DNA from 4 places in the Exiguobacterium sp. s141 genome. Region 1 is predicted to be linked to each of the others. Evidence: predicted binding sites of a transcription regulator. Region 1 holds the regulator's gene; each other region holds the start of a gene.

Region 1 (5,234 bases):
ACTGGCGATGAATGCGGTTCCTGGGTTATCCTTAGAAGAGAGCATGACAGTCTAGGGGGAAAATATACAGATGATGAAACGCATAATCATTGGAGGTCTGGTCGTACTGCTCGTCGTCGCGACGTTTTTGCAAGTACGAGAGATTATCCGCGCTTATAATATCGCTTATCAAGAAGAAATCGTGCCGGAAGCGACACGCGTCCGGTCGCTCACGGGAGCGGAATCGCTCGAAGGCATCGGCCGGGTCACGGGTGAGAACACGCTCGTCGAGACGTTGTACGGCTATAAGAGCCTAGACGATCAAGACATCGAGAGCGTCATCGTCGTCGACCGCAACCTCGGCGTTCAGCCGAAAGCGAGCGACGCGTATTACGAGATTGCGCCGGGACGAGAAGCGACCGAAGAAGAGGCGGCGAAGTTCGAGGACATCGTCAACGAGTTTGACGAAGAGCAATTGTTCGCTCAAGTCATCTCGACGCATGAGGCAAAATATGTGACGAACGACGAAGAGGCGCTCACATTCTACAAAGTGTTCGTCCGTGACGTCGATACGAACGAGTACGTGTTTTTTATCACGGAAGACGGCATCAAGCTCGACTTCCACACGCGCGGTTTCCAACCGCTGCGTTATTTCTAAACGTAAAACAGGGAAGCTGACCTCCACAATGGAGTGCGGCTTCCCTGTTTTTATACTTCTGGATGATGTTTCTTTTGTTTATACCACATATTCACTCGGCTCACGACATAGACGATCAAGGCGAGCACCCACATGAGGAGCGTCGACTGATAGAAGTGGCCCCATACCGAGCCGGGCGTGTAAAAGCTGTGCACGGTCACATCGACCGGCCAGACGACGAGGCGGATAAAGAGCGTGCTCATGAGCAGACCGCTCAACAAGCTGATGACAATCCCGCTCCATCTCTGGATGATGAAGCCGATGACGACCGGCAGGAAATAAAACAGGAACGACGGGACGACGGTCGGTTCCCCACGAATCAGTTCGGATACGTACTCCGTCCCGGTCGGCACGATGTAGGCGAGACCGGTCAGGAAGGCGTGCATCCACTCGATTCGCATCGCACGAAATCGCATCATGAATGGAGCTCCTCCCATTCTGCATACAGCGCCGTGATCGATTCTTTCGTCGCATCGGACTCGATCGACAGTTCCTGTGCCCGAGCGAAGTTGTTGAAGACGTCCGGTTCACACAACAGCTGCTCGATTTCCTCGAGCCGGGCCTCGTGTTGCTCAATCGTGAGCTCGATTTCCTCGATCCGTTGTTTCATCCGGCGCTCCTCGCGTTGCTGCTCCTTGTCGGCGCGCTGTTTCTTGACGATGACTTGTTTCGTCTCTTCGCGAGCGAGTCGGGCCAGTTCTTCGAGTTCTTCTTTCTTCTCGACATAGTACGAGTAATCACCGAGGTATTCGTCGATGCCGTTCGGCGTGATCTCCAAGACGCGCGTCGCGAGCCGGTCGATGAAGTAACGGTCGTGGGAGACGAACAAGATCGTGCCCGGGTAGTCGACGAGGGCGTTCTCGAGGATCATCTTCGAGTCGAGGTCCAAGTGGTTCGTCGGCTCATCCAAGATGAGCAAGTTCGGTTGCTCGAGCTTCAACTTGGCGAGCGTCAAGCGGGCCCGCTCTCCACCCGACAGTTCATGGACGCGCTTCATGACGTCGTCACCGCTGAACAAGAACTGACCAAGCAGGCTGCGGACTTCTTGTTCACGCATGAGCGGCCAGTCGTTCCAAATCTCGTCAATGACGCGGTTGGCATCCGACAAGTTCTGTTGCTCCTGGTCGTAGTAGCCGATCTCGACGCCGGTGCCGTAGCGGATGTCACCGGTAAGGGGCGGCTGTTGTTTCGTCAACACTTTCAGGAGCGTTGATTTGCCGACTCCGTTCGGGCCGACGAGGGCGACCGATTCGCCGCGCTGCAATTGGAAGCGGAGCTGTTGGGCGATCGGTTCTTCATAGCCGATGGCAAGATCGCTCGCACTCAATACGTCGTTCCCGCTTTGACGTTTGATTGAGAACGAGAGGACGGCACTGCGCTCATCACCGTCCGGCGCTTCCATACGGTCGACTTTCTCGAGACGTTTGCGGACGCTCTGAGCCCGCTTCGTCGTCGTCGCCCGGGCGATGTTACGCTGGATGAAGTCCTGCATCTTGGCGATCTCTTCTTGTTGGGACTCGAACTGCTTCTTCTCTTGCTCGTAGATGGCGGCCTTCTGTTCGAGATACTTCGTATAGTTGCCGACGAAGCGACGGCTCCGATGGCGTGACAACTCATAAACGACCGAGACGACACGGTCGAGGAAGTAGCGGTCGTGGGAGACGATGAGGACGGCGCCTTTATAGCCACTCAAATACTTCTCGAGCCAGCCGAGCGTCTCGATGTCCAAGTGGTTCGTCGGCTCATCCAAGATGAGCAGGTCTGGACTTTGCAGGAGCATCTTCGCGAGGGCGAGACGTGTCCGTTGTCCACCGGAGAGCGTATCGATACGGCGCTCGAAGTCGTCCGGATAGAAGCGCATCCCGTGAAGCACAGAGCGGATCGTCGCCTCGTATTGATAGCCGCCGCGGTCTTTGAACGTATGTTGTTCTTCATCGTAAGACGACAGCAGGCGCTCATAGGCGGCCGGGTCGTTCAAGATGCGTTCAGAACCCATGTCTTGTTCCATACGGCGGAGCGTCTTCTCCTGTTCGATCAAATCGGTGAAGACGGTGAGCATCTCGTTCCACATCGTCTCGTTCGACTCTAACCCTGAATCTTGGGCGAGATAGCCGATCGTGACATCTTTCGGCTTCATGATGTCGCCCGAGTCGTAGTTGTATTCCCCGGCGATGACTTTGAGCAATGTCGATTTGCCCGCGCCGTTCCGGCCGACGAGGGCGACGCGTTCGCCTTCTTGAATTTCGAGTTTGACGTTCTCTAAAATCGGCTCGACGCCGAATGATTTCGATAAGTTATTGACTTGCAGTAGGATCAAGTGAAAAAACCCCTTTCTCTCTATTTAGTATACTTTATTTCTTCCCCATTTCAGGTATATTCATTGAGTGGTCATGTGAATTCGTTTACAATCAAGGTGTATGAAATTAGATTCGTTTGAAACGCGTCGTAAAAAGGAGGCTCTTTCCGTTGAGTCAAAACGAACCAAAGATTCCGCAAGCGACAGCCAAACGGTTGCCACTATACTATCGGTTTATCCAAAGCCTACATTCATCAGGAAAACAGCGTGTCTCTTCTGCTGAACTGAGCGAGGCGGTCAAGGTCGATTCGGCCACGATCCGTCGCGATTTCTCGTACTTCGGTGCGCTCGGTAAAAAGGGATATGGCTATAACGTACAGTATCTGTTAGACTTTTTCCGTAAGACACTGAATCAGGACGAGATTACGAACGTCGCCTTGGTCGGGGTTGGTCATCTCGGGACAGCTTTCGTCAACTATAACTTCCTTAAAAACAATAACACACATATCGTCGTCGGGTTCGACGCAGACGAGACAAAAGTCGGCACGACGATGTCCGGTGTCCCGATTCATCACGTCGATGAGATGGAACAGATTATGAAGCAAAACAAGATTGACGTCGCCATTTTGACGGTGCCGTCTGCCTATGCACAGCCTGTCGCGGATGACTTGGTCCGCTTCGGTATCAAAGGCATCTTGAACTTCACGCCGGCCCGTCTCACGGTGCCGGATACGGTCCGCGTCCATCATATCGACTTGTCGATCGAACTCCAGTCGCTCATTTACTTTATGCAACACTATCCATCTGCTGAGGGGGTCCACCAATAATGGAATTACTATTATCGTCACTCGTCGTCGGTATTCCAGGCGGAGCAAGTCTGTTTGTCATCGCGATTATCGCGCTTATCATCTTCGGGCCGAAGAAATTGCCTGAGTTCGGCCGTGCCGCCGGACAGACGCTCCGTGAGTTCAAAAACGCCACGAGTGGCATGATGAACGAGCATGACGAGAAAGACAAGAAAGAAATTGAGAAGAAAGAGCAGTAAGCGATGAGCCATCAACCTGATCAAGAACGGGCACTGTCCGACCACTTGACAGAGCTGCGGAGACGACTGATGCTGTCGGCATTTGTCGTCTTTGCCTTCTTTTTGATTGCTTTGCCGAGTGTCAAATATGTGCTCGCCTATCTCCAGGCCGACCTCGTCGAACGAGGCCTTGAACTGAACGCCTTTGGGGTCGCGGACCCGCTCATGATTTACTTGAACTTGGCGCTCGTCATCGGGCTCGTCGCGGCTGGTCCGTTTCTACTGTATCAACTGTGGGCGTTTGTCGCACCTGGTCTGCATCCGAACGAGCGGAAAGCGACGCTCGCTTATATTCCGATCATCTTTATCTTGTTCCTCGTCGGTTTAGCGTTTGCCTACTATTGGTTGTTCCCGCTCGTCCTCGATATCTCGACGGACCTCGGGCAAGACCTTGGTCTGACGCAAATCATCGGGGCGTCGAACTACTTCACGTTCTTGCTGCAACTGACCATCCCATTCGGACTGTTATTCCAGTTGCCGGTCGTGACGATGTTCTTGACGCGCATCGGTGTCGTGACTCCGTACTTCCTGTCATCGATTCGGAAGTACGCCTACTTCGCCTTGTTCGTCGTCGCGGCTTTCATTACGCCGCCGGATTTGACGTCGCACCTCATGGTGTCACTGCCGCTCTTCTTCTTGTATGAGATTAGCTTATCAATCTCACGCATCACGTACAGGGGCGTGCTCCGACGTGAGAAAGAGGCGATGGTGAAAGAACAGATGGATTTGATGAAACAAATGAATGAGAAGTGAACACCATGTCATGCGACGTGGTGTTTTTTTGATTTTAGGGCTATTCAATTTTGAAAAAACAACTTAAAATTAGGAGGGTTAAATCAAAAAATGGATTATTTTTGAAAGTTATGCATTCATAAACAGAAATGAGGAGAGTAATGAACAAGTGGTTATGGAGCATGCTCGTGGTGCTCGTCATGATGGTAGCACCGGGAGTTGAAGTCCGAGCAGAAGACTATGCCAAACCGGAAATCATTCCGGCAGGAGAAGTCGTAGGAGATAGTGGGTATGTGTGGCGTTCGGGAGATCCGGAGACGCTAGTTCACATTGAGACCGGTGAGGAATATACGTTACCGATTCGCGTGTCTGCTGCTTATAATATGTATGCCATCGGAGACGGCCGATTTATGTTAAAAGGATGGCCGGAGTGGGTGATGTGGGAT
Region 2 (5,234 bases), on a different contig from region 1:
CGTGCCGTCCGGCCTGAGCGGTGAATAAAGTCATCGATTGATTCTGGCAAGTCGAAGTGGACGACGTGCGTCACTTCCTCGATATCGAGACCACGGGCTGCGAGGCCAGTCGTGATGAGGAGCGGGTAGTCACCCTTCCGGAACTCACGAAGTGTTTCGACACGTTCGCGCTTTCCTTTCAAGCTGTCGAGCATGCGATAGTTCACTTTCATCTTGTCGAGCTCACCTTTCAACGGTGGCAAGAACGACCGGTTGTTGATGAACGCGAGCGCTTTGACGTTGTCGACGTGAGACAGGCGGCGGAGCAACTCTGGTTTATACCGGCGCGTCGTCAACATGTAGCCATAGGTGACTTGTGCGCTTACCGCCCGCTCGATTTTCACGTGGGCCGGTTCGTTCAAGAATGGGGCAGCCCAAGCTTGAAGCGTGTCTGTGAGTGTCGCCGAGACGAGGGCGATTTGATGTTCATGCGCCGTATGTTTGATGATCCGTTGGGCAGATTCTGTCAAACCGCTATCGATGATTTGATCGGCTTCGTCGAGGACGATCGTATGCGTCTCGTGAAGTTTCAATTTTTTCTTCTCAATGAGTTCGACGAGTCGGCCCGGTGTCCCGACGATCAAATGTGGTTTTTTCTTCAACCGGTCGATTTGACGTTTCAACTCGACGCCACCGATGAACGAAGCGATGCGGACGTCACCTTTCTCGGTGAAGCGTTGCGCGACCGTTTGAATCTGCATGACGAGTTCACGCGTCGGCGCGACGATGACGACTTGGATGCGGTCGTTCGACGCATCGATTTTTTCGATGGCGGGTAATAAGTAAGCAAGCGTCTTCCCGGTACCTGTCGGCGCTTCGATCGTGACGTCTTTACCGTCCAACAGAAGCGGGAACGCTTCTGCTTGGACCGGCATTGGTTCAGTAAAGCCAAGGCGATCCCAGGCTTCGTTAATAAATGGTTTTGTAAAGTTCATATCAATTCTCCTTATCGTGGGGCAAAAACAAAGGAAGCTTAAGCGCTCCCTGTCTTAGATATAGCGAACATGTTCAGTATCTTGGTCGAATGAAGAACGGAGTGTCTGTGTGAACGTCTGTCCGTCCTCGATGAGTTTGATGTGCACATCGATTTGGTCAGCCGACGCCTCGACGCCTTCGACGGTGAAGCCTTGATACACACGATACTGCAATTCTTTCGTCAACCGTTCGTATGAAGCGAGCTCTGGATACGTCGCTGCCACGTCAATCGGGCGCGAGATGAGAGCAACGAGCAAGTTATCGCGGTAGTCGATGAAATCCTCGTTTTCGATGTCGTCGTCAAACCGAATCCAAAAACCTGCATCTTCAAACTCAGTGATAAATCCGTCACGTTGTTCACCGTTTTCCTCTACTTTAAGAGAGATGCGGTCACCGGTCTTTAAATCGTGAGCGGCTGTCAATAATTCGTACGTCACGGGAAGAACCCCTTCCTCTTCTACAATGTTCTGCCTTCATTGTGTCCGATATAAGGCAAAAATTCAAGTTCTATCCCCGAGGTGTGAGGTACATCACTACGAAAACTGTATAAATCGTCACATCCCATCTGAAATGATACAGAAATGAGTTGAATCCTGCCGTAACAAGACTTATCTGTTTCAGAAGGAAGGGTTTTTGCATTATAACAGTATTTAAAACGCTTACAAAAACGGCTTTATGCCAACGTTCATGAGATTGTTACAACTTTCACAAGAATGTAAAACAAAATGTTCACGTTTTCACGTACACTCAACTTATAGAAAGCACGCAGTTATCTCAACTATGAGGAGTGACCCACAATGGCAACCGAAATTAAATCAGCCTGGTCAGGATTTGTACCTGGGCAGTGGACGAACGAAGTGAACGTCGGTGAGTTTATCCGTTTGAACCGACATGAATACACAGGGGACGATCATTTCCTCGTCGGACCGACCGATGCGACGAACCGTCTTTGGGCACAAGTGATGGAATTGACGAAAGAAGAGCGGGAACGCGGTGGTGTTTGGGCGGTCGATCAAAACAACCCATCGACAATCGTCTCGCACGGACCGGGATACTTAAACAAAGAGCTCGAGAAAGTGGTCGGTGTTCAAACGGACGAGCCGTTCAAACGTTCGATCCATCCAAACGGCGGGATCCGGATGGTCGACGCTGCCCTTGAGTCATACGGTTTCGAGCCGAACCCTGAAATCACAAAGATTTATTCGGAAATTCGCAAAACGCATAACCAAGGTGTCTTCGATGCGTATACACCTGAGATGCGGGCGGCGCGGAAGTCAGGGATCATCACAGGTCTTCCTGACGCTTACGGCCGAGGACGGATCATCGGCGACTACCGTCGTGTTGCCTTGTACGGGTTAGATTTCTTGATTGCAGAACGTAAAAAAGACTTGGCGAACCGTGGCGGTTTCTTATCAGAGTCAGATATTCGGACACGGGAAGAAATGTCTGAGCAGCTCCGGGCCCTCCAAGAGTTGAAACAACTCGGTGCGGCGTACGGATTTGACCTCGGCCGTCCGGCGGAAAATACACAAGAGGCGTACCAATGGGTATACCTTGCATATCTCGCAGCCGTCAAAGAACAGAACGGCGCCGCGATGTCACTTGGACGTGTCTCGACATTCCTCGATGTTTACGCAGAACGTGATATCGAAGCAGGTCGTTTGACCGAGTCAGACGTTCAAGAAATCGTCGACCACTTCATCATGAAGCTCCGGATTGTCAAATTCTTGCGCACGCCTGACTACAACGAATTGTTCTCGGGTGACCCAACGTGGGTGACCGAGTCAATCGGTGGGATGAGTGAGGATGGTCGCTCGAACGTGACGAAGAGCTCATTCCGCTTCTTGCATTCACTCTCAAACCTCGGGCCAGCACCAGAACCGAACTTGACGGTGCTTTGGTCGACGAAATTGCCAGAAGGATTTAAACAATATTGCGCGAAGATGTCGATTGAGACGTCTGCGATCCAATATGAGAACGACGACCTCATGCTTCCAGAGTTTGGCGACGACTACGGCATCGCCTGCTGTGTGTCACCGATGAAGATCGGGAAACAGATGCAGTTCTTCGGTGCCCGCGCCAACATGGCAAAAGCACTCCTTTACAGCATGAACGGAGGCCGCGATGAGAAGAGCGGCGACCAAATCGCGCCGGTTTGGGAGATGAACACCGAAGACGTGCTCACGTACGACAAAGTGTATGCCGACTTCGATCGGACGCTCGATTGGCTCGCCGAGCTCTACGTCAACACGCTCAACGTCATCCACTTCATGCACGATAAATATGCGTACGAACGGATCGAGATGGCACTTCATGACCCAGAAATCCTACGGACGATGGCATGCGGAATCGCCGGTCTCTCGGTCACAGCAGATAGTCTGTCAGCCATCAAATATGCGACCGTGAAACCGGTCCGCAACGAGCAAGGCATTGCTGTCGACTTCGAGACAGAAGGCGACTTCCCTAAATTCGGAAACAACGATGACCGTGTCGATTCAATCGCCGTCGAACTCGTTGAGTCGTTCATGGAAAAAGTGCGTAAGCATAAAACATACCGCGACGCGCTCCATACGCAATCAGTCTTGACGATCACATCAAACGTCGTCTACGGCAAGAAAACTGGGAACACACCGGACGGACGCCGTGCCGGCGAACCGTTCGCCCCAGGTGCGAACCCGATGCATGGCCGCGATACGAAAGGTGCTGCCGCATCGCTCTCATCAGTCGCGAAACTTCCGTTCGAGCATGCGCAAGACGGGATCTCATACACGTTCTCGATCGTACCGAAAGCACTAGGCAAAGAAGAAGTAGCTCGTGAACTCAACTTAGCGGCACTTCTTGACGGCTATATGGGCGGCGAGCATAAAGGACATCACTTGAACGTCAACGTCTTCAACCGTGAAACGTTGCTCGATGCGATGGAGCATCCGGAAGAATATCCACAGCTCACCATCCGCGTCTCTGGCTATGCGGTCAACTTCATCAAGTTGACGCGCGAACAACAAATCGACGTCATCAACCGGACGTTCCACGGTTCATTGTAAGTAATCAAGGCTTGGCGGCCTTCTTCTGAAGGCCGCTCATTCGTTAGGAGGTCATTTCGATGACAATGGGATATGTACACTCGGTCGAATCGTTTGGAACCGTTGACGGCCCGGGAATTCGTTTTATCGTCTTTTTACAAGGTTGTGCGCTTCGTTGCTTGTATTGCCACAACGCTGACACGTGGGATTTCAAAAAGAATAACCATCGTTCGGCCGAGGACGTCATTCAAGAAGCGCTCAGCTATCGTCCGTTCATGGAAGCATCAAAAGGCGGTATCACGATTTCAGGGGGCGACCCGCTCGCGCAGCCAGAGTTCTTAGAAGCGCTCTTGCGTGAAGCGAAGAAACACGGGCTCCACACGACACTCGACACGTCGGGCGCACTTCGTCCCCCTAACTTGGATGCCATCTTAGATCATACGGATCTCGTCTTACTCGATATCAAACATATCGACGATGACATGTGTAAGAAACTGACGGGACGGAGCAACGTCAACACGCTCGCGCTTGCTGAACATTTATCCGAGCGCGGAACGAAAATGTGGATTCGCCACGTCCTCGTCCCAGAATGGACACTTGATGAAGGAGCGCTCCGCCGCACGGCCGCGTTCATTCAAAAGCTCGACCACGTCGAGAAAGTCGAAATTTTGCCGTACCATGAGATGGGTGTCTATAAATGGGAGGCACTCGGTCTCGACTATCCGCTCAAAGGGATTAAACCCCCGACGACGGAAGAAGTAGAATGGGCGGAAGGGATCTTACAAGGAACCGTTTAAAAAACTGCGCAGACCGTCACGGTCTGCGCAGTTTTTTGGATTACAAATGTTTTTGACTGACGTGCTGACGGATGGCTGCCTCATCGAGTGGGCGCTTGGCGACGCCGGTCTCGACGGCGGCTTTGGCGACCGCGACTGCGACGGCGGGTGCGATTCGCTCATCGAACGGGCTCGGGATGACGACCCCGTTTATGAGATCTTCCTCGGTCAACAAGTCGGCAATCGCGTGGACGGCCGCTTCTTTCATCTCTTCGTTGATCTCGGTGGCGCGAACGTCAAGCGCCCCGCGGAAAATACCAGGGAAGGCGAGGACGTTGTTCACTTGGTTGGCGAAGTCGGAACGACCGGTCGCGACGACACGCGCCCCGGCTTTTGTCGCGAGGTCCGGCATAATCTCCGG
Region 3 (5,234 bases), on a different contig from region 1:
TGTCTCGGCGAGCGGGAACTCCTCTTCTCCTTTCGGGGCGAGGAATGACAAGTTGAACATCGAATAGACGAAGATGAGGACCGAGATCAACAGAATTGTCCCGCCAATCGCCATGGCGATGTGGTATGGAATCCATTCGCGCGTGAGCGCATCCGAGAAGTACGTTGCCGGACCAGTCCGACGCGGGTTACCTTGAAGGCCCGAGATGTGCATAGCGTAAGACATGATCGACATTCCGAACGCCCACGTTCCCGTTTGAATCAATCCGATTCGATTCATCGCTTTCGTGAGGGTCCGACCGCGCAATACCGGCACGAGCCAATATGCCGTTCCGAAGAACGTCAAGGCGACGGCCGTCCCGACTGTGATATGGAAGTGACCTGTGACCCAAAGTGTGTTGTGGACCATCGCGTTCAATTGGTGCGATGCGTTGATGATCCCGCCGGCTCCGGCTGGAATGAAGAACAACATGCCCACGAACGGCGCGAGGAAACGGACATCCCCATATGGCATTTTCTTGACCCAACCGAATAACCCGCGGGCACCGAGTGCGCGACCACGCAGCTCGAACGTCGCAAACAGCGAGAACGCTGTCATGAACGATGGGATGACGACGAGGAACGTCAGGATGACTTGAACGAACTTCCAGAACGGTTCAATCCCTGGTTCCGTCAACTGGTGGTGGAATCCGACCGGGAACGAGAACAGGAGGAACAACAGGAACGCCATCCGGGCGAGCGCATCCGAGAAAATTTTCCCGCCGATGACTTTCGGCACGACCGTATACCAGACGATATAGGCCGGCATGAGCCAGAAATAGACGAGGGGGTGACCGAAGTACCAGAACAACGTCCGTGATAACTCGATTCCGACCGTGTCTTTCCATCCGAGCGAGAGCGGGAGCAGTTGGAATAAAATCGTTCCGGCGACACCGAGCGTGGCGATGACCCACAAGAGCATCGTCATGATACTCATATACGCTGGAAGCGGCGGATGCACGCCTGGATTTTCCCGTTTATAGTCCGCATACATCCGGAACATGGCGAACGCCGACAACCATGTCCCGACGACGAACAAGACGAGACCGATATAGAACACTGGATCGGCCATGAGTGGCGCGTAGAACGTATACAAAACGGTCGCTTTATTGGCAAGCACCATGATTGTGACGAGCACGGCACCGGCGATAATCATCCAAAACCCGAGCCAAGCAACCCGTGTCGGAAATGACTCAAAGCGTCCGAACGACTTAGCGAGCAGCGCGTAAAGCAGACCGATAATAAACATTGTCGTGAAAACGAGACCGAGCATGATGCCGTGCGCGGTCAAAAGTTGATAATAACCGAACACTTCCGGGATGACGCCCGTTCGGATGAGCGTCTGCATGAGTCCTGCCAAACCGCCGATTAAGACGGCGAGGACCGAAATGACGACATGGGCATAGGCGAGGCGCGCTTCTTTAACACCGATACTTGGTACCGGTACGCCGCGTTCCATTTCCCACTGTTTTAATTTTGAGGCTACGTCATTCATTTAGTCCACCACCTTAATTTTTGTCGACATCATGTGATGTCCGGTTCCACAGTATTCGTTACATAGAATCAAGAATTCGCCTGCTTCTTCGAACGTATACGTGAGCGAGTTGATGTGGCCTGGCACGACCATCATATTGACCGGTGTCCCTGTCAATTGGAACCCGTGGACGACGTCCGGTGACGTGACGAGAAACGTGACTTTCGCCCCTTTTGGTATTTCCACATTGCCCGGTGTGAATGTGAACGCTTGGGCGACCATGACGAGCTCATACTCGTTGTCACCGATTTTATGAAGCCCCGGTTTGTCGAACGGTGCAGTTTGATGCACTTTTGCCGGGTCGATCAAATCGGCGTCCGAAGCCGGCTGATTCCCTGCCGCAAACGCAGAGATACCGAGCACTGTCAAAAAGACGCCTAATAGAATAATGCCGAATACTAACCAATACTTCTCAAGTTTATGAATATGCATCGTGCTTCCCTCCTCTTGCTCGTTATCGTGTCACAAATAAGTAAAAGACCGACGACCACATGGCAATGATGACGCCAGCGACAATCATGACCGATGTGAACGTGCCTTTTAAGTTCGGTTCTTGTCCATCGTTTTTCTCCACGTGAAGGACCCCTTTCCCTTTGATTTCCACTTTCATTGTATGAAAAGGGGCACTGATTAATATGTGACATTTGTCACTTCAAAAGTGACAATCACATCAAATTTGCGTAGTTTCCACACATAAAGTTCACATTTGAAAAAAAGGCATACAAAAAGGCGATTGCTCCGACATAAGTCGGTCCAATCACCTGTTCATGTTCTCATGTTGTGACGCCGCACGTTTTTCAATGCTTATGAACGGCAAGTCAAAGCCGACAAATACCGGCGGGACAGCCTTCGCAGTAACATAGCTCTTTTAGGAAATCGATGTCATGCAACACCATCGATGTCGGAGTCGTCGTTAACACGCCTTCTTTCCGCCACTGGTTCATCATTCGATTGACCGTTTCGCGAGGTGCACCGATCAATTGTCCGAGTTCGCCGTCAGACGGATGTCTCGGAACTGTGACCCCCTCTGTCTCCTCTACGCCGTGCATTGCCGCCATGCGAAGCAACGTCGAGGCGAGCGCCCCTGGCTTCCCATACAGCAACAAGTCACGCAACTTCATCTCGGACTGTTTACGCATCATCGAAGTCCAACGCAACACCTCCGTAGCCAGCTGCGCGTCTTGACGCACGAGCTCGTCCATCTCTTGTTTTGAAATCCAGCCGATGACACTGTCCTCGGTCGTCTCGATACTGTAGGAGCTCGGGAATACATCGTCGATGTCGAACTCTCCAAAGAAGTCGTCAGCGCCGTATATGAACATGATGAGCGAACTCCCTTTTTTCGTCAGTTTCGTGAATTTGACGGCACCGCTCTTCAAATAAAAGAACTTACTGCATTTTTCTCCTTCCCAACAAACGATACTCGCTTTTGAATATTCTTGAAACGTCATCATCTCGAATAAGAGCTGTTTCGTCTCTTCTGAGAAGACGAAGCTGTTCGGTTGGGTCGTCCCACATTTCATAGTCATGTTGTCTGCTCCCTCCACTGGTCTCATGCCTAATCTGGCCTCGTGCGTGATATATGGTTTTATTATACAGGAGGGCAATGGGCATTTTCATAAAAGTATGTGACATTTCAAACAATCTTCTTATTTTTTCGTTCACAAAAAAAAGACTGCAGGCTCTCTGCAGTCTAATCCAATCATCGGTAGACGAGTCGAATCAACTTCTCGGCTCCTTTGAAGTTCGGATAACGAACCGGAAAATCAAATTTCGTCGTATTGCGTAAAATCGATTTGGCATGGCTGAACGTCTCAAAGCTGTAGCGACCATGATACGAGCCCATTCCGCTCTCACCGACGCCACCGAACGGCAGGTTCGGGTTCGTCAAATGCATAAGAACATCATTGACACAACCTCCGCCAAACGTGAGATGCTTCATCACCTTCTGCTCCACCTCTTTCGTCTCAGTGAACAAATAGAGCGCGAGCGGGTGTGGGCGCGCTGCAACGAAATCAATCACTTCATCGAGTTGACGATACGTGAGTACCGGTAGAATCGGCCCAAAAATCTCATCCTTCATAACGTTTGCGTCTTCTTCGATGTCCGTCAATACAGTCGGAGCGATCTTCAATTGATCTCGGTCGGTCTGACCTCCGAAAAATACGTCGCCTTCCGTCAAATATCCGGTCAAACGGTCGAAATGTGTCTCATTGACGATTCGTGTGAACCGCTTCGTCCCGACGCCATTCCCGAACATCGTGAACGCTTCACGTTTAATGGCTTCGAGGAATACCTCTCGTTTCGATTCATGGACGAGGACATAGTCTGGAGCGACGCACGTTTGCCCGGCGTTCATCCATTTGCCCCAAGCGATCCGTTTCGCCGCAATCTCGATATTGGCATCGTCATGGACGATGGCCGGCGATTTCCCGCCGAGCTCAAGCGTGACCGGCGTCAAATGTTTCGCCGCCGCCTCCATGACAATTTTTCCGACCGGTGTCGACCCAGTGAAGAAGATATGGTCCCACTTCTTTGCGAGCAGTTCCGTCGCCACGTCTTTATCTCCTTCGACGCTGACGACGTAGCGGTCAGTGAACGCCCGTTCGAGCACTTTTGTGATTATTTGGGCGACGTTCGGTGTCAATTCCGAAGGCTTCACGACGGCCGTGTTCCCTGCGGCAATCGCTCCGATGAGCGGTGCCATCGCCAATTGAAACGGGTAGTTCCATGGAGCGATAATCAGTACCGTGCCATAAGGTTCATACATGACCTCACTTTTCGTCCCGAGATGAATCGAAGCACCGCGGACTCGCTTCGGGCGCATCCAACGTTTCAACTCACGAGTCGTCCGTGTAATCTCATCGTAGACGAAACCAATTTCCGTCGTGAACGCGTCGAGTTCCGATTTGTTCAAATCCTGCTCCAACGCTTGGAGAATTTCGGCCTCATGATGTTTGATCGATTCTTTTAAAAACGTCAGCATACTGAGACGGAATGCGAGCGATTTGGTCGCTTGGGTCCGATAGAAACGACGTTGTTTACGGATGAGCTCTTCGATGGTCAACTGTTCGATTGGTGCGAGCATAAATCTGCCTCCCTTAGATGATAGCGCTAGCTTCATCTTATCATTTTCTCTTGGCCATCGACCATTTTGAACCTTCGCTCCGCACACTCTCGGTCTGCCTTATCTCACGGGCACGTTCCGCTTTTTCGCTTGTTGCATCATGACGAGAACCAACCCGGCGGCGAGCAAGATGCCTCCGGTCACCGTGAATTTTTGCGTCACCGTGATGGAAAGCCAGCCTAAAAAAGCCGATCCCGTTACCGTCCCGAGCGAGAAGAAGGCATAAAAATATCCGTAGGATTTGCCACGGTTGGCATGGTTGGTGGCTTTGATCAACATCGTGTTGATGGCTGGGAACAAGATCGCGAAACCGACACCGTACAAGGCGAGCACCCCGTATAAGAGACTAGATGTCTCGGCACGGCCGATCAACAGTTGGCTCACACCAAGAATGCCGACACCGAGTGCCGCAAGTTTCGCTGGTTCGATTTGATCGAACAAACGGTTCGTCGGTAACACAAATACGAGCACCGCCATGATTCCGAACGTACTAAGCAGTGTCCCGCTCAAGCGGGAGTCATAGCCGAGCGACTGT
Region 4 (5,234 bases), on a different contig from region 1:
CGTTCAGTACGTTCAACGGGAAGGAGCCGTGGCGCTTCGGTCTCGAGGCGGAGCGGTCGATGAAGACGTTCTTGCGTCTGCGCCATCAATTGATCCCGTACATCTATACGATGAACTGGCGGAACCACGCGGGTGCCTTGCCGCTCATCTTACCGATGTATTATGAACATCCGGATGAGGACGCGGCGTATGAAGTACCGAACGAATACTACTTCGGCAGTGAGCTCATCGTCTCTCCGATCGTCGAGCCGATGAATAAACAGCTCCACGTCGCAGCGACGAACGTCTGGTTACCAAAAGGTGACTGGTTCGATTTCTTTACCGGTCATCGCTATGCGGGAGAGAAGTCGGTTCGGGTGTTCCGGGGACTTGACGAACAAGCAGTGTTCGCGAAAGCAGGGGCCATCATCCCGATGGCACCACACCATTCGGGTCGAAACGATACCGACAACCCAGCCGATTTGGAAGTGCTCATCTTCCCAGGCGCCTCGAACACGTTCACGCTCTATGAAGACAACGGGTCGGACCGTGACTATGAGACGGGTGCTTACGCTGAGACGACGTTCACGCTTGATTGGGAGGAACGGAAACTCCACATTCACGTTACAGGTGACCGGACCGTCTTGCCGTCTGACCGTAACGTCACGTTACTCCTCCGAGGTGTGACCGGTTCTGGTGAATACAATCGAGAGACCCAGACACTGCGCCTCGAACTCGGTCCGATTGATGAAGAGATGACGGTGTCGCTCCCGGTCGAACTGACGGCAAACGATCACCGGCTCGATCGTTTGTATCGTTTCTTGGACCGCGCCGAGATTTCTTATGATTTAAAAGACAAGTTGTATCGATCGGCGGCAGCGAAGACGCGGCTCGAGGCATGGCTGTTCGATTTGCACGCGCTTGAACTCGACCGTGACCTGCAAGATGCGATCATGGAGTTGATGCTCGACTGAATAACGTGCTGTGACGAAGAGGGTGAAAGCCCCTCTTTTTTTGTCAGAAAATCGTTGGATTTTGTAAGCGTTTTCAAATTGAATCCAACTATACTAAAAGGAGAGGCAAGATAGATTGGAGGGTTCAACATGAAACCGAAATGGACCGTAGACGACTTGCGGCAACTCGATGTATTCACCAAATGTACCGCCCGTGAGCTCGAGGCACTGTTGCCCCATGTCTATTGTCGAACGTACCGGAAAGGACAGCTCTTATTCATGGAAGGCGATCCTCGGGAGCGCGTCTACTTTTTAATCAGCGGTTACGTGAAGCTTGAACGTTGCAACGAGACGGCGACCCATCAATATACGGACTACTTGAAACCGAAGCAACTGTTCCCGTATCGCGGCTTGATGACGGAACCGTATTATCAACATTCGGCGGAGGCGTTGACCGATATCGAGGTCATCTATATGCCGACGGACCGATTCGAACAACTCGTCTCTCGGAACGCGTCGATGTTACTCCATATCGTCGGACAGATGAATCGGATTCTCGACTTGCACGAACGACGGGTGCAGGACATCATCACTCCGAGTGCGACCGAACGCGTACTCAACACGATCCATTACTTGATTGAAGACCTCGGGGAACCGGAAGCAGAGGGGGTTCGCGTCCGGTGTCCGTTCACGACGATTGAAATCTCACGCTTATCCGGCACGTCACGGGAGACCGTGTCGAACATCTTATCGCGCTTACGAAAAGAAGAGGTGCTTCACTTCGATGCGCGTGAATTGATGATTGGCCATCCCGAATACTTTGAACAGTCGACCGTATGACGCCACGTGATATACGCGGCGTCTTTTGCATGTCTGGCTAAGCGAAGCGTTCGCCATGGTCGTGTGCATCAGTTATAATTAGTGAGAATCCTCACAAAGAAAAGTTTTGGATAGTATAGAAAGGATGAACGCAGTGAAACGACTGCAAGCTCTCGCTTTAGCTGAAAAACGCCATATCGTCGGACTCGTCATCGCCGCGGTGATGATCGGATTGTCGATTTTGGCGCAGGCGTATTTAATCGTCGATATCGTCGACCAGGTCTTTTTAAAAAATGCATCGTTTGAAAGCATCATCCCGGCGCTCGGCTGGCTCATTCTCGCCCTCGTCACGCGTGCTTTGTTCGGCTACATGTCAGGACGAATCGGAGCTAGTCTAGCGGAGAAAGCGAAACGGACACTCCGGTTGCAGTTGCTTGACCGTTATACATCGAATCCGATCGAGACATCTTTGTCCGGCCAGTCCGGAAAGAAAGTCAGCGTCTTCATGGACGCGGTCGATGAAGTCGACGCCTACTTCAGCCAATATTGGCCGCAAGTCATTCAAACGTCGATCATTCCGCTGCTCATTCTCGTCGTCGTCTTCAGCCAACATTGGATCTCGGGCGTCATCATGATGGTGACGGCGCCCTTCATCCCAATCTTTTTCATTATCATCGGGATTGCGACGCAGAAAAAATCCGAACAACAGATGGAGAAGATGAACCAGTTCTCCGGAAAGTTCTTGGACGTGTTGCAAGGATTGACGACATTGAAACTCTACGGTCGGACCGAGCGTGAGGCGCAAGCGATTGAAAAGAGCAGTCTCGACTTCCGCGACGCGACGATGGTCGTCTTGAAGACGGCGTTCTTGTCGGGTCTCATGCTCGAGTTCATCTCGATGCTCAGCACAGGGGTCGTGGCGCTCGAAGTGGCGCTGCAAATGGTCGTCTGGCAGAACTTGACGTTCTTCTCCGGCTTTTTGATTCTCGTCTTGGCTCCGGAATACTATTTGGCCATCAAAGACCTCGGCGGTGCGTTCCATACCGGACGCGGCAGCATGGGGGCGGCCGATCGTATTTTCGAGGCGCTCGACGCACCGGATGAACGTCTGCAGTGGGGCGACCGGACGTTGACGAGCCGGACACCCGACCTCGAGCTCGACGAAGCATCATTCGCCTATGAAGGGGGGCGTTTCACGCTCCAGCCTTTAAGCGGCGTGATTCCTGCCGGTGCCCACGTGGCGCTCGTCGGGGCGAGCGGGTCCGGGAAGACAACCGTCTTGAACGTGTTATCGGGGCTCGTCAAACCTGACAGCGGACGTGTCCTCGTGGACGGTGAACCGCTCGAGACGTACACCGATACGTCATGGTATGACACGATTGGCTATATCTCACAAAATCCGTATTTGTTCGCCGGCACCGTCGCCGATAATATCGCCCTCGGTGAGGCGGCGGACGAAGCGAAGATTCTCGAGGCGGCGACGGCAGCCGGGTTGAACGATGTCATCGCTCAGTTGCCGAACGGTCTTCATACCGAACTCGGTGAAGGGGGTTACGGCTTATCCGGAGGCGAACGGCAGCGGCTCGCCTTGGCCCGGGCCTTCTTGAAACGTCCCGGCATCATCTTGTTCGATGAACCGACGACCGGACTTGATTTAGTGACCGAACAAATCGTTCGGCGCTCAATCGATGAGTTGTCACGTGAGTCAACGCTCGTCACGGTCGCGCATCGTCTGCATACGATCAAACAAGCCGATGCGATTTGGTTCATGGACGAAGGGCGTCTCGTCGCCCAAGGCACACATGACGAACTGCTCAGCGTTCCGCAATACGCTGACTTATTCACGCTACAGAAAGGGGTGAGAGGATGAATTCCCTTTGGACGATCACGAAATGGATGATGCGAGAGAAAAAGGATATCATCCTCTCGGTCTTCTTTGGTTATGTCGCTGGCATCGCAGCCGTCGCTTTGTTCGCGGCGAGCGGATACCTCGTCTCACGGGCTGGGCTCGTGCCGCCGCTGTATGCGCTCATGGTGCCCGTCGTTTTGATTAAACTGTTCGGTGTGATTCGGGCGAGTGCGCGCTATCAGGAGCGTCTCGCCTCGCACCGGGCGACGTTCACGATTTTGAGCGAACTCCGGGTCCGATTTTATCGTCAACTCGAGCCGCTCGTCCCGAGCATCTTTGCCAAATATCGGAGTGGGGACTTGCTCGCTCGCGTCGTCGGTGACGTCGAGAGCTTGCAGAACTATTTTTTACGGGTGTTCTATCCGCCGATTATCTTGGTACTCGTCTTCTTGAGCACGATTTTCTTCGTCACATACTTCTCGGTCTGGGTCAGCGTTTGGATCTTGTTCGGCGTCTTCGTGACCGGTTTTTTGATCCCGGCCTTCTTCGCCCGTGTCCGTGCCAAGCATGACCGGGAACTCCGTACCTTGCGAGGAGACCTGTCGAGTGGGATGACGGAGATGATGTACGGCTATCGCGACCTGTTGTTGCACCATCGGCTTGGTCAAACGCGCAACGAACTGCTTGAACAGAGCGACCGCTACGCCGATGCCCAAAAACGAGATGTGACGAACCAGTTCTTCAACTCCTCGCTCGTCGTGGCGGCGTCCTTACTCGTCTCATGGGGTGTTTTGGCCATCGGGGCCTATCTTGTCGTCGACGGGGAATTAAATGGCCTCTTCTTGGCCATGCTCATCATGATGTCGCTCACCGCGTTTGAGAACGCGACACCGATGGCAGTCTTCCCAGGCCACTTTGCTGACAGCAAGCAAGCGGCCGATCGACTGCTCGAAGTGGTCGAGCCGAGTGAAGCGATTGTCGCTGCCGAGTCGGCCCGTACCGACGTAGCGCTCGAGACAGCACCTGACGTATCGTTCGAACGCGTGAGCTATCGCTACCCGGACACGTTCCGTGACGTGCTGAGCGGCGTCGACGTGACGTTACGAGGCGGTTCAAAGACCGTTATCGTCGGACCGAGCGGCTCAGGGAAATCGACACTACTTCAACTGTTGCTCGCTTTTGTCAGACCTGAGTCTGGTGAGATCCGATTGAATGGACAGCGGTTGGACGATGTGACCCAAGCATCGGTCTGGCGTGAAGCCAGCGTCGTCCTTCAAGAGAACCACTTCTTCTTCGGGACGGTGCGAGAGAACTTGGAGCTCGCCGGTAATTTCTCGGACGCTGAGATGGAAGCGGCACTCGCGAGTGTCCGCCTCGGTTTCTCGCTCGACGAGCCCGTCCTTGAGAAAGGGACGAACTTATCGGGCGGCGAGCGGCAACGTCTTGCCATCGCCCGAGCCTTGTTGAAGAATGGATTGCTCTGGATACTTGACGAAGCGACATCGGCCCTCGATGCGCGGACCGAGGCGGACGTGTTCGCCGAGATTTTGCGTCAAGCCGATGAAGCGACGCTCGTCATGGTCAGCCATCGTCTGACTGGGCTCGAACGTTTCGATCACATCATCGTCATGGAG

The links. Region 1 encodes Rex, which represses fermentation and respiration genes when NADH is low (regulators of the CRP and FNR family bind a similar motif). Its sites were predicted from a motif close to TTGTGAAATATTTCACAA; they were not measured.
Region 2: pflB (formate C-acetyltransferase) is a predicted target of Rex. The motif match lies at 1,708-1,725, and genes of this name have one in related genera.
Region 3: KNP74_RS10405 (cytochrome c oxidase subunit 2A) is a predicted target of Rex. The motif match lies at 2,208-2,225, and genes of this name have one in related genera.
Region 4: cydD (thiol reductant ABC exporter subunit CydD) is a predicted target of Rex. The motif match lies at 1,852-1,869, and genes of this name have one in related genera.

What each region holds. Positions count from the first base shown of each region.
Region 1 covers NZ_JACSLJ010000010.1:6,691-11,924, forward strand. The annotation lists gene tsaD (tRNA (adenosine(37)-N6)-threonylcarbamoyltransferase complex transferase subunit TsaD) at 1-55, shown strand, start outside; gene KNP74_RS14080 (hypothetical protein) at 74-637, shown strand; gene KNP74_RS14085 (hypothetical protein) at 688-1,095, opposite strand; gene KNP74_RS14090 (ABC-F family ATP-binding cassette domain-containing protein) at 1,092-2,993, opposite strand; gene KNP74_RS14095 (redox-sensing transcriptional repressor Rex) at 3,143-3,799, shown strand; gene KNP74_RS14100 (twin-arginine translocase TatA/TatE family subunit) at 3,799-4,017, shown strand; gene tatC (twin-arginine translocase subunit TatC) at 4,021-4,809, shown strand; gene KNP74_RS14110 (hypothetical protein) at 4,950-5,234, shown strand, end outside.
Region 2 covers NZ_JACSLJ010000004.1:71,223-76,456, reverse strand. The annotation lists gene KNP74_RS10360 (DEAD/DEAH box helicase) at 1-974, opposite strand, end outside; gene KNP74_RS10355 (hypothetical protein) at 1,029-1,451, opposite strand; gene pflB (formate C-acetyltransferase) at 1,812-4,058, shown strand; gene pflA (pyruvate formate-lyase-activating protein) at 4,118-4,834, shown strand; gene KNP74_RS10340 (NAD(P)-dependent malic enzyme) at 4,875-5,234, opposite strand, start outside.
Region 3 covers NZ_JACSLJ010000004.1:81,219-86,452, forward strand. The annotation lists gene KNP74_RS10395 (b(o/a)3-type cytochrome-c oxidase subunit 1) at 1-1,533, opposite strand, end outside; gene KNP74_RS10400 (cytochrome c oxidase subunit II) at 1,534-2,004, opposite strand; gene KNP74_RS10405 (cytochrome c oxidase subunit 2A) at 2,027-2,146, opposite strand; gene KNP74_RS10410 (Crp/Fnr family transcriptional regulator) at 2,391-3,101, opposite strand; gene KNP74_RS10415 (aldehyde dehydrogenase) at 3,275-4,660, opposite strand; gene KNP74_RS10420 (MFS transporter) at 4,760-5,234, opposite strand, start outside.
Region 4 covers NZ_JACSLJ010000006.1:59,863-65,096, reverse strand. The annotation lists gene KNP74_RS12355 (glycoside hydrolase family 31 protein) at 1-953, shown strand, start outside; gene KNP74_RS12350 (Crp/Fnr family transcriptional regulator) at 1,083-1,772, shown strand; gene cydD (thiol reductant ABC exporter subunit CydD) at 1,897-3,621, shown strand; gene cydC (thiol reductant ABC exporter subunit CydC) at 3,618-5,234, shown strand, end outside.